Regions from separate parts of the Streptomyces sp. NPDC033229 genome, predicted to be linked through region 1. Evidence: riboswitches for the same ligand, from Rfam matches in the RefSeq annotation. Region 1 holds a riboswitch; the other holds the start of a gene.
The links. A riboswitch is a leader RNA that binds a small molecule or an ion and turns the genes downstream of it on or off. The one in region 1 is predicted to bind glycine.

Region 1 (5,311 bases):
CGGGCCCGCGGTGGGCTGCAGCGGGTGGTTGGGCAGGTAGGGGGCGAGATGGGCGCGGACGGCGACCGGACCGACGCCCGGGCCACCGCCGCCGTGCGGAATGCAGAACGTCTTGTGCAGGTTCAGGTGCGAGACGTCGCCGCCGAACTCGCCCGGCTTGGCCACCCCGACCAGGGCGTTGAGGTTCGCGCCGTCGACGTACACCTGCCCGCCCGCCGCGTGGACCTCCGCGCAGATGTCGGCGACGTGCTCCTCGAAGACACCGTGCGTCGACGGGTAGGTGATCATCAGCACGGACAGCTCGTCGCGATACTGCTCGATCTTGGCCCGCAGGTCCTCGACGTCGACCTCGCCGTCGTCGGCGGTCTTGACGACGACGACCTTCATTCCGGCCATCACGGCGCTCGCGGCGTTGGTGCCGTGGGCGGAGGACGGGATCAGGCAGACGGTGCGCCCCTCGTCACCGTTGGCACGGTGGTACGCCCGCACGGCCAGCAGACCCGCGAGCTCACCCTGCGAGCCCGCGTTCGGCTGGATGGACACCTTGTCGTAGCCGGTGACCTCCGCGAGCCGCTCCTCGAGCTCGGTGATGAGCGTGAGATAGCCGCCCGCCTGCTCGACCGGCGCGAAGGGGTGCAGCGCACCGAACTCGGGCCAGGTGACCGGCTCCATCTCGGTGGTCGCGTTGAGCTTCATGGTGCACGAGCCGAGCGGGATCATGCCGCGGTCCAGGGCGTAGTCCCGGTCGGCGAGCCGGCGCAGGTAGCGCAGCATCGCGGTCTCGGAACGGTGCTGGTGGAAGACCGGGTGGGTGAGGTAGTCGTCGGTGCGCAGCAGCCCCTCGGGGAGCGCCTCCGCGACATGGGCGTCGAGCGCCTCGATGTCGGCGTCCACCTCGAAGGCGGACCACACCGACGCCACCTGGACGCGCGTGGTGGTCTCGTCACAGGCGATGCCGACCTGGTCGGCGTCGACCAGGCGCAGGTTGACGCCCCGCGCGCGGGCGGCGGCGACGACCTCGGCCGCCCGGCCGGGCACCCGCGCGGTGAGGGTGTCGAAGTACGCGCCGTGCACGACCTCGACCCCGCCGGCGCGCAGGCCCTCGGCGAGCAGCGTGGCGTAGCGGTGCGTACGCCGCGCGATGCCGGCGAGACCGTCCGGGCCGTGGTAGACCGCGTACATCCCGGCCATGACGGCGAGCAGGACCTGGGCGGTACAGATGTTGCTGGTGGCCTTCTCGCGGCGGATGTGCTGCTCGCGGGTCTGCAGGGCCAGGCGGTAGGCCTTGTTGCCGTCCGCGTCCACGGAGACGCCGACGAGACGGCCGGGCAGGCTGCGGGCGAACTTCTCGCGCACGGCCATGAATCCGGCGTGCGGACCGCCGAAGCCCATGGGCACGCCGAAGCGCTGGGTGGTGCCGACCGCGATGTCCGCGCCCAGCTCGCCGGGCGAGGTGAGCAGGGTCAGCGCGAGCAGGTCGGCGGCGACGGTGACGATCGCGCCCAGCTCGTGGGCCCGCTCGATGACCGGGCGCGGGTCGCGCACGGCACCGGAGGCGCCGGGGTACTGCAGGAGGACACCGAAGACGCCGCGCTCGGCGATGTCGTCGGGGATGCCCTCGGAGAGGTCGGCGACGACGACCTCGACGCCGGTCGGTTCGGCGCGCGTGCGTATCACCGCGACGGTCTGCGGCAGCGCGTCGGCGTCGATGAGGAAGACGCCGTCCTTGACCTTGCCCACGCGCCGGGACAGCGACATGGCCTCGGCCGCGGCGGTGCCCTCGTCGAGCAGGGAGGCGCCGGAGGTGGGCAGCCCGGTCAGGTCGGCGACGACGGTCTGGAAGTTGAGGAGCGCCTCCAGCCGGCCCTGGGAGATCTCCGGCTGGTACGGCGTGTAGGCCGTGTACCAGGCGGGGTTCTCCATGACGTTGCGCAGGATCACCGGCGGGGTGAAGGTGCCGTGGTATCCGAGCCCGATCATCGGGGCGAGGACCTCGTTGCGGTCCGCGAGCGTGCGCAGCTCGGCGAGGACCTCGGCCTCGCTGCGGGCGTCGGGCAGCCGGAGCGCCTCGGTGCTCTTGATCACGGCCGGTACGGCGGCGGCGGTGAGCTCGTCGAGCGAGCCGAAGCCTACCTGGGCGAGCATCTTCGCCTGGGCCGCGCTGTCGGGCCCCACGTGGCGGTGCTCGAACGGCGTGCCACGCTCCAGGTCGGAAAGGGAGATGCGGTGGGCTGTCATCTGCGGAGGCCTCCTGGTCGTTGCGACCTGCGAGGGGTACCACGGCGCGGGTACCCGGACGGCCTCCCCCTCTGTCATCTCAACCTGAGAGCTTCACCGGGCCGCACGGGGCGGTCCGGCTTTCACCGTCGGTGAGGAGGGGCTTCGTCGCGCTGTACCCGACCCGGCCCGCCCTGCTTTCCAGAGTGACCTCGTCCGCGCGGTACGTGTGCCTGAGAGATTCCGGGGAGGATTTGCTCCTTCGGCGCCCCCGTCGAACCCGTCAAAGGATCTCGGAGGACTCTCCCGCGTGGGGTCTGCAGCCACTGTCAGCCTACCAGCGCGGGTCCAAGCGGATCCCTCGAGTGGCCGGTTCCCGCTTTGTGCCTTTTCGTGGTTCTCAGGGCTTCTCTGTGCTTCTCTGTGCTTTCCCGGGGGCCTCGGAGGTCGCTGGAGTTCCGTAGGGCAGGCGCGACCACGGGAGGAACCGTGCAGACCGATATCGATCCGCGGAGTCTCATCGGCCGCAAGGCGTTCGACCGCAATGGCGCGAAGATCGGCACCGTGGACGAGGTGTACCTCGACGACGCGACCGGGGAACCGGAGTGGGCGGCGGTGCGCACCGGGCTGTTCAGCCGGGACGCGTTCGTGCCGCTGGAACCGAGCCGGGTCGAGGACGACACCCTGCGCATCCCCTATGACCGGGCGCTCATCAAGGACGCCCCGGACTTCGGGGTCGGCCGCCACCTCTCCCCCGAACAGGAACTGCAGCTCTACCACCACTACGGGCTCGACCTCCCCCCGCCGGACCCCGAGACCGCCCCTCGGCCCGGCGCTCAGCCGGACACGCCACCGGCCAGCGGCTGACCGTCGGACCGGGCCCCGACAGGCGGCTCCGGCTGCTCGGACGGCTCCGGCTCAGCAGACCCGGGCAGAGCCGCCGGATCCCCCGGTTCCGGCGGCTCCGGCGGCTGCTCCCACGCGGCTCTGATCAGCGGCAGTGGCTCCCCCGGCTCGAGCGCGGGGTCGTCCACGGCGAACGTTCGCACCCGGCCGGGTGCGGACCAGGGTTGCTCGAAGCGCACGGTGACCCGGCCGACGCCGCTGCCCTGGATCCAACCGGTCCCGTACTCGGTGTGCCGGATGTCCAGCCCGGGCACCCAGCGCCGCGGCCGTCGCCCGGCCGCCTCGTCCGGGGCCGGCTCCCCATCCGCCTCGGCGGTCGGTGGTCTTTCCGCGTCGGCGGCGGCCTCGGCCGTAGCCGCCGCCTGGGCGAAGAGGTCCTCCTGGGTGTAGTCGGCGAGCCCGGTGACGCCGACCCCCAGCAGCCGCACCCCCGCCGTGGTGTCCACGCCGTCCAGCAGCCGCCGCACGGCCTCCCGCACCACCCCGAGGTCGTCCGTCGGCCCGCGCAGCGTCTCCGAGCGCGTCAGCGTCGAGAAGTCATAGCTCCGCACCTTGATGACGACGGTGCGCCCGGACCGTCCCGCCGCCCGCAGCCGCTGTACGCAGCGCTCCGCGAGCCGCGCCAGCTCCAGCTCCACGCGGGTCCGGTCGGTGAGGTCCTCCTCGAAGGTGTCCTCCACGGACACCGACTTGGCGTCCCGCTCGGCCACCACGGGACGGTTGTCGCGGGCGGTCGCCAGGGCGTACAGCCCCGCACCGTGTGCCTTGCCCAGCAGCCGCACCAGCTCCGCCTCGCCCGCCTCGGCCGTATCGCCCACCGTCGTGAGCCCGGCCCGCCGCAGCGTCTCGGCCGTGGCCGGTCCCACGCCGGGGATGGCCCGCACCGACATCGGGGCCAGCAGCTCCAGCTCGGTGCCCGGCTCGATGACGACGAGGCCGTCGGGTTTGGCCTGCTCGGAGGCGATCTTCGCCAGCATCTTGGAGCCGGCGAGCCCCACCGAACCGCTGAGCCCCGTCGCCTGCCGGATGTCCCGCCGCAGCCGCTCCCCCACCGCCCGTACGACCGCCGAGGAGGGCTCGACGCCACCGGCCTCCAGATCCACGAACGCCTCGTCCAGGCTCAGTGGCTCCACCAGCGGGGACAGCTCCCCGAGCAGCCCCATGACCACCTCGCTCACATCGCGGTAGAGCGTGAACCGGGGCGCCAGATAGGCGGCATTGGGGCACAGCCGCCGAGCCTGGGCGGTCGCCATCGCCGAGTGCACACCAAAGGCCCGTGCCTCGTACGACGCGGTGGCCACGACGCCCCGGGGGCCGATCCCGCCGACCACCACGGGCTTCCCGCGCAGGCTGGGCTTGGCCGCCTGCTCCGCCGCGGCGTAGAACGCGTCCATGTCCAGGTGCAGGATGGTCGGTGCGGCTCTCACGTCTCCGATGCTGCCCTACACCACTGACAATCGCACTGACCTGCGACGGAGCATCCTCCATAGGCCTGCCGGAAGGCCGGGCGGCCAGCCGCTCAGCCGACCCGGTTGCGCCGCCTCGCCAGCTCGTCCGCCGGGTTGTGGCCGATGAGCGTCTCGCCGGTGTCGACGCGCTCGCCGTGCAGCTTGGCCAGCGCGCTCTCGACGTCGCGCCACACCACCCCCACGGCGATCCCGAAGACGCCCTGGCCGCCCTGGAGGAGATCGACGACCTCGTCGGGCGAGGTGCACTCGTAAACCGTGGCACCGTCGCTCATCAGCGTCATCTGCGCCAGGTCGGCCACGCCGCGCGCCCGCAGATGCTGCACCGCGGTGCGGATGTTCTGCAGGGAGACCCCGGTGTCCAGGAGCCGCTTCACGATCTTGAGGACGACCACGTCCCGGAAGCTGTAGAGCCGCTGGCTGCCCGATCCGTAGGCGGGCCGCACGCTCGGCTCCACGAGCCCCGTGCGTGCCCAGTAGTCCAGCTGGCGGTAGGTGATACCCGCCGCCGCGCATGCCGTGGGACCTCGGTACCCGACGTGGTCGTCCCCCGGCTCCTGCGGCGCGCCGACCGCCGCCGAAGGGCCATGACGGGGTCCGGGTTCGACCGTTCCCCCATGCAGCGGATACGGACCGCCGACCGCCGTACCGTCGCCCGTGCTTCTCACGCCGACCTCCGTCCTTGACCTGCCTTCTCGACGGTAGGCAGTCACCCGGGGTGC
Region 2 (5,311 bases), on a different contig from region 1:
GCGTCCTCAATCGCCGGACGGGCTGGGGGCACCTCCCAGCGGTAGCTGGGGGAGATTGAGGACACCGCCGCGCAGCGGAGGTGCACCCCCACGAGCCGCCGGCCACGCCCTAGTACGCCCCGGCCTGCCAGCCCTGCTGCGGCGGATAGCCGTAACCGGCCGAAGGGGCGGGCGCGGCACCGCCGTAGGCGTCGCGGTCGAAGAAGGGCCGCGCGTTGGCCCGCATCCACATCGCGACCGGGTCGTACTCGTCCGACATGGCCACCGTGGACACCGGCAGCCCCTCGGGCACCACACCGATCGACTGCTGCATCATCAAGCGCACGGATTCCACGGCGGCTTGCGAGGTGTCGTACAGATCAAGGCCGATCGCCAGATACGGGGTGCCCAGCGCGGGCTGCACCCAGGCCCGGCGCAGCGCCCGGACGGCGGGCGTGCGGTGGGCGTTCTGCCCGAGCAGGGCGTAGAACTGCGGAATGTCTATGGCCGGCTCGCTCAGCCGCAGCGGTCCGGCGGGCAGCCGGTCGAGACCGCCGGCGATCCGCCGCAGGTCGAGCCACGGGATGCCGACACCGCCGCCGGGCGCGTGCGGGTTGAGCCACAGGCCCCAGCGGTCGGGGAAGAGGGAGCCGGCGATGGACCGGCCGGGGACGACCTCGTGGGCGCGGTTCCAGCCGCTGGCGGCGAGCTCCTGCGCGGAGGTCACACAGGGCGCGTAACCGAGGCCGTCGACCTCCATGTTCCCGTACTGGGCGTCGGGCGATCCGGCCTGCCCGTGCCACAGCAGCATCCAGATCTGCCCCTCGGCGAGGGCGTGCAGCAGCGCCTCGTAGGCGTCGTACCTGCCGGGCGCCACTTGGCGCAGCATCTGCTCCACGCCGCTCTCCGCGCCCGCGCTCACCTGGGTCCGCCTCTTCTCTCGGCCGTCTCTCCACCGCAGGGGGGCGTGACTGCGCACCCCCTGTCGTCATCCAACCAGCTTACGAGCCCGCGGCGGCGGGCACGGGAGGAGTCACAGGTCACGGTCGTAGAACGGGCGGACCCTCTCCCGCAGCCAGTCGCCGACGGGGTCCTGCGCGACGTCGAGGAAGACCAGTTGTACGGGCCAGGGCACCGGCACGGTGCCGAGGGCCCGGCCGAGGGCGTCCAGGGCGGCGGTGCGGCTCCCGGGGTCGGGCAGGTCCAGCTCGACGCCGACGAACAGCGCCGGGGCGCCGCCCTCGACGCTCGCCAGGGTGCGGCGCGCGGTCCGCACGACGGCGGCGGCCGCGAATTCCAGCCCGGCGGCGGCGAGGAAGGCGGTGGGCTCGTCCTGCCAGTCGGGCTCGAAGAGCCTGACCCGGCCGCCGGTCGCGTCACCGTCCAAAGCGCTGCGCCCGGCCCGGCACAGCTCGGCCACGGCGGCCGGCGGCAGCGGAACGCCGACCGCGCCCTCGGGGTTGACCACGATGCCCACCTGCGGGGGCAGCCCGCGGGCGAACTCCACGGCGGGCGCCACGGTGAAGGACATGTGGTCGCCGACGACGCTCCGGAACTGCGCCTCTGAGCTGAACACGGGCACGAACGCCGCGCCGTCGAGTTCGAGTGTGGGGACATCGAGGTCGGGGCTGTCGGGGCCGCCGCCGTTCGGTAGCGGTATCCACAGGTGGCTGCGGCCGAGCGCCTCGACGATCGCCGAACCGGCGGCGGGGTCGCCGAGGGAGCCGGCGAGCACCATTTCGAGTTCGTTGGCGGGCCACCCTTGGGGGAGGGCGGGGGCGCCCGGAGCGCCGGGGCCGCCGGCGAGAACGTCGTGGGGGACACCGCCGTGAGGGACACCGCCCTGAGCGGGGGTCCAGCCGTACTGCTCGGGGATGCTCATCTCGTCCAACTCGCCCAACGCCGTCCAACCACCGTATCGACAAAGCCGCATCCGAACCCTAGCGGCTCAGGGCCCCGCCGCTCTCGTCGGCCGCCGAATTCGGTGCCGATCCGGGCGTTCGGCGCGGGTGGCGACGTCCGTACCGATATAGGGCACGAGCCCCGGCGGTCCGGACGCGCGCACTCTTTCGGCGGCGTGCGGCCCTTCGACGGCAGGCTCCCGCTCGATCCCACGAAGGCGCAGGTCACGGCGCTGGAGCGGCCCACAAGGGCCACCACTCACGGTAGGTGATGAGTTGCGCAGGGCTACCGGCCCGGCACACGGTGAGCGAACAGCTCCCCGGCAGCCTCACCGAACTGAAGGGACACACCCCGCATGCGCGTCAACAAGCTCGTCTCCACCGCCATAGCCGTCGTCGCCTGCGGCTCCCTCGTCGCGGGCGTCGCCGGCCCCGCCCTCGCCGCCGCACCGGAACCGGCCCCCACCGCCGCGGCCCCGGACCCGAAGGCGGCCACGACACAGCAGCTGGAGACCGTGGCCAATCTGGGCGAGCTGCTCTCCCTGGCCGCGAAGATCGCGGCCGAGGCGCAGGCCAAGACCCCGGACCAAGCCGTGCTCGCCGATCTGCGCCAGCGGTATCAGGCGGCGGCCGACGAGCTCCTGAAGACCGTGAAGGCCAGAGCGGCCGTCCCCGGCGGTCTGCCGGCGGACGCCGTCAAGGACATCCAGGACGCCCTGGCGAAGCTGACCAAGGACCTCACCGACCTGCTCGCGGCGGTGGTGGCCGTGGACGTGCCGAAGGTGACGGCGGGCATCGGCAAGGTCGTCGCGGATCTCCAGGCCCTTCTCACGGCGGTGCCGAAGCTCGCGACAGGCGCGCTGCCGGGCGTCTAGAAGTTGCGCTCAGCCCGGGTCAGCCGGGTCAGCCGTCGAAGACGATGCCCTCGAGCGCCCGGGCGGCGGCGCGGTCGAGCAGCGTCGCGGACACACACCCGTCCGGCAGTCGACCGGCGGCGGTGTCCGCGACCAGTCGGGCCATCGCCCGGCGGTGCTGCCCGAAGGCGTACGCGGAGACGGTTCGGCCGCGTGCCGCCTGACCGGCGAGGGCGGTGGCCGGGTCCACGGCCAGCACCAGCAGATGGACCGAGCTGCCGCGGCGCCGCGCGTCCCGGACGAGCCAGCGGCGGACCCAGCCGCGCTGCCCGCAGTCGTGCACGACCGCGCTCGCGTCCGCGCGCAGGGCCCGGCGCAACCCGGCGTAGTGGGCGATCCGCACGAGCGGGCGGTAGACCCCGTAGGGCAGCCAGGGCGGAGTGCGGCGCTCCAGCCGGTCGCGGGCGTCCTGCGAGTCGACGCACCAGACCACCGCGTCCCGGCTGTCGAGGGCGGCCACGGAGCGTCGGATCAGTGTCGACTTGCCGCTTCCGGGCAGTCCGGAGACGACGAGCAGGTCCCCGGCCGGATAGCGCAGTGCCCCGGGGGCAGCGGCGCCGCGTAGATCGCGCACACCCGTCGGCCCTACGTTTCGCTGTTCCCCCTGCGCCCCCTGTGCCTTCCGTGGCCCAGGCGGCACGGATCCCGCCCCCCTCGCGTCCGTACCCCGCGCCCGCACCGTGATCCCCCTCCACTGGCCTCCCTGTCCGGCCCCTTGAGCCCCTACCCACCGAACGTAAAGGAAAGGTAATCCAAGTCAGGGGGTCTCGGGCCGTCCGTCGCACGCCTGTACGTGCAATGATGTGCGCGCCAACTGCATACCGGCCGCTCGAATCCGCGCGGGAGAGTCCCAGCACTATGTGTGCTGGGCGCCGAAGGAGCAAGTTCCTCCCTTGAATCTCTCAGGCCCCGTACCGCGCGGGTGAGGCAGATCTGAAAAGCGAGGCGCCCCCGGGCGACCTCCACCCAAGGTGCAAGCCGGGGACTCGCTCGTTTCGAGGCTCTCGGTGAACCTCTCAGGTTCCGATGACAGATGGGGAGGCCGTGACCCCTCTTTCGCGAGCCTTCCGCGAGTCTCGCGACCACGCCTGGGAGCCTGAACCATGACCGAAGCCCCCCGCCGCACCGCCCTCGACGCGCTCCACCGCGCGCTCGGCGCGACGATGACCGACTTCGCGGGGTGGGACATGCCCCTGCGCTACGGGAGCGAGCGCGACGAGCACGTCGCCGTGCGGACCCGTGCCGGTCTCTTCGACCTGTCGCACATGGGCGAGATCACCCTCACCGGCCCGCAGGCGGGCCGGGCGCTGGACTTCGCGCTCGTGGGCAATCTGTCCGCGCTGGCCGTCGGCCGGGCCCGCTACACCATGATCTGTGACACCGCGGGCGGCATCCTGGACGACCTGATCGTCTACCGCCTGGCCGACGAGGAGTTCATGGTCGTCGCCAACGCCTCGAACGCGCAGGTCGTGCTGGACGCGCTGACCGAGCGCGCCGCGGGCTTCGAGACGGCCGTCCGCGACGACCGCGAGAACTACGCGCTGCTCGCGATCCAGGGCCCCGAGTCCCCCGGCATCCTGAAGTCCCTCACCGACGCCGACCTCGACGGCCTCAAGTACTACGCGGGCCTGCCGGGCACGGTGGCGGGCGTGCCCGCACTGATCGCCCGTACGGGTTACACCGGCGAGGACGGCTTCGAGCTGTTCGTCGCCCCGGCCGACGCCGAGCGGCTGTGGCAGGCGCTCACCGACGCGGGCGCGGACGCCGGTCTCGTGCCGTGCGGCCTCTCCTGCCGCGACACGCTGCGCCTGGAGGCCGGCATGCCGCTGTACGGGCACGAGCTGACCACCGCCACGACGCCCTTCGACGCGGGCCTGGGCCGGGTCGTGAAGTTCGACAAGGAGGGCGACTTCGTCGGCCGCGAGGCCCTCACCGCCGCCGCCGAGCGCGCCGCGGCGAAGGCGCCCCGCAAGCTGGTCGGCCTGATCGCCGAGGGCCGCCGGGTGCCGCGCGCCGGGTTCCAGGTCGTCGCCGACGGCCAGGTCGTCGGCGAGGTCACCTCCGGCGCCCCCTCCCCCACGCTCGCGAAGCCGATCGCCATCGCCTACGTCGACGCGGCGCACGCCGAGCCGGGCACGAAGGGTGTAGCTGTGGACATCCGCGGCACCCACGAGCCGTACGAGGTCGTCGCCCTGCCGTTCTACAAGCGTCAGCGCTGACCCTTCTCGATCAACTCCCGTCCCACCTGTCAAGACCCGTTGCAAGAGCATCAACGCGCATCCAGGAGAATCAAGCCATGAGCAACCCCCAGCAGCTGCGTTACAGCAAGGAGCACGAGTGGCTGTCGGCCGTCGAGGACGGCGTGGCGACGGTCGGGATCACCGAGTTCGCGGCCAACGCGCTCGGTGATGTCGTCTTCGCCCAGCTCCCCGAGGTCGGCGACACCGTCACCGCCGGTGAGTCCTGTGGCGAGCTGGAGTCGACCAAGTCGGTCAGCGACCTGTACTCCCCGGTGAC

Region 2: linked by a shared signal. The riboswitch ahead of gcvT (glycine cleavage system aminomethyltransferase GcvT) and the one ahead of gcvP (aminomethyl-transferring glycine dehydrogenase) in region 1 are both predicted to bind glycine.

Annotation. Positions count from the first base shown of each region.
Region 1 is NZ_JBVIQR010000020.1:124,079-129,389, forward strand. Features, by position in the region: gene gcvP (aminomethyl-transferring glycine dehydrogenase) at 1-2,238, opposite strand, end outside; glycine riboswitch at 2,429-2,536, opposite strand; gene ACZ53N_RS19370 (PRC-barrel domain-containing protein) at 2,707-3,084, shown strand; gene ACZ53N_RS19375 (DNA polymerase IV) at 3,054-4,550, opposite strand; gene ACZ53N_RS19380 (MerR family transcriptional regulator) at 4,643-5,257, opposite strand.
Region 2 is NZ_JBVIQR010000038.1:11,152-16,462, forward strand. Features, by position in the region: gene ACZ53N_RS28020 (enhanced serine sensitivity protein SseB C-terminal domain-containing protein) at 110-868, opposite strand; gene ACZ53N_RS28025 (enhanced serine sensitivity protein SseB C-terminal domain-containing protein) at 1,013-1,717, opposite strand; gene ACZ53N_RS28030 (hypothetical protein) at 2,237-2,755, shown strand; gene ACZ53N_RS28035 (AAA family ATPase) at 2,784-3,479, opposite strand; glycine riboswitch at 3,625-3,721, shown strand; gene gcvT (glycine cleavage system aminomethyltransferase GcvT) at 3,898-5,013, shown strand; gene gcvH (glycine cleavage system protein GcvH) at 5,091-5,311, shown strand, end outside.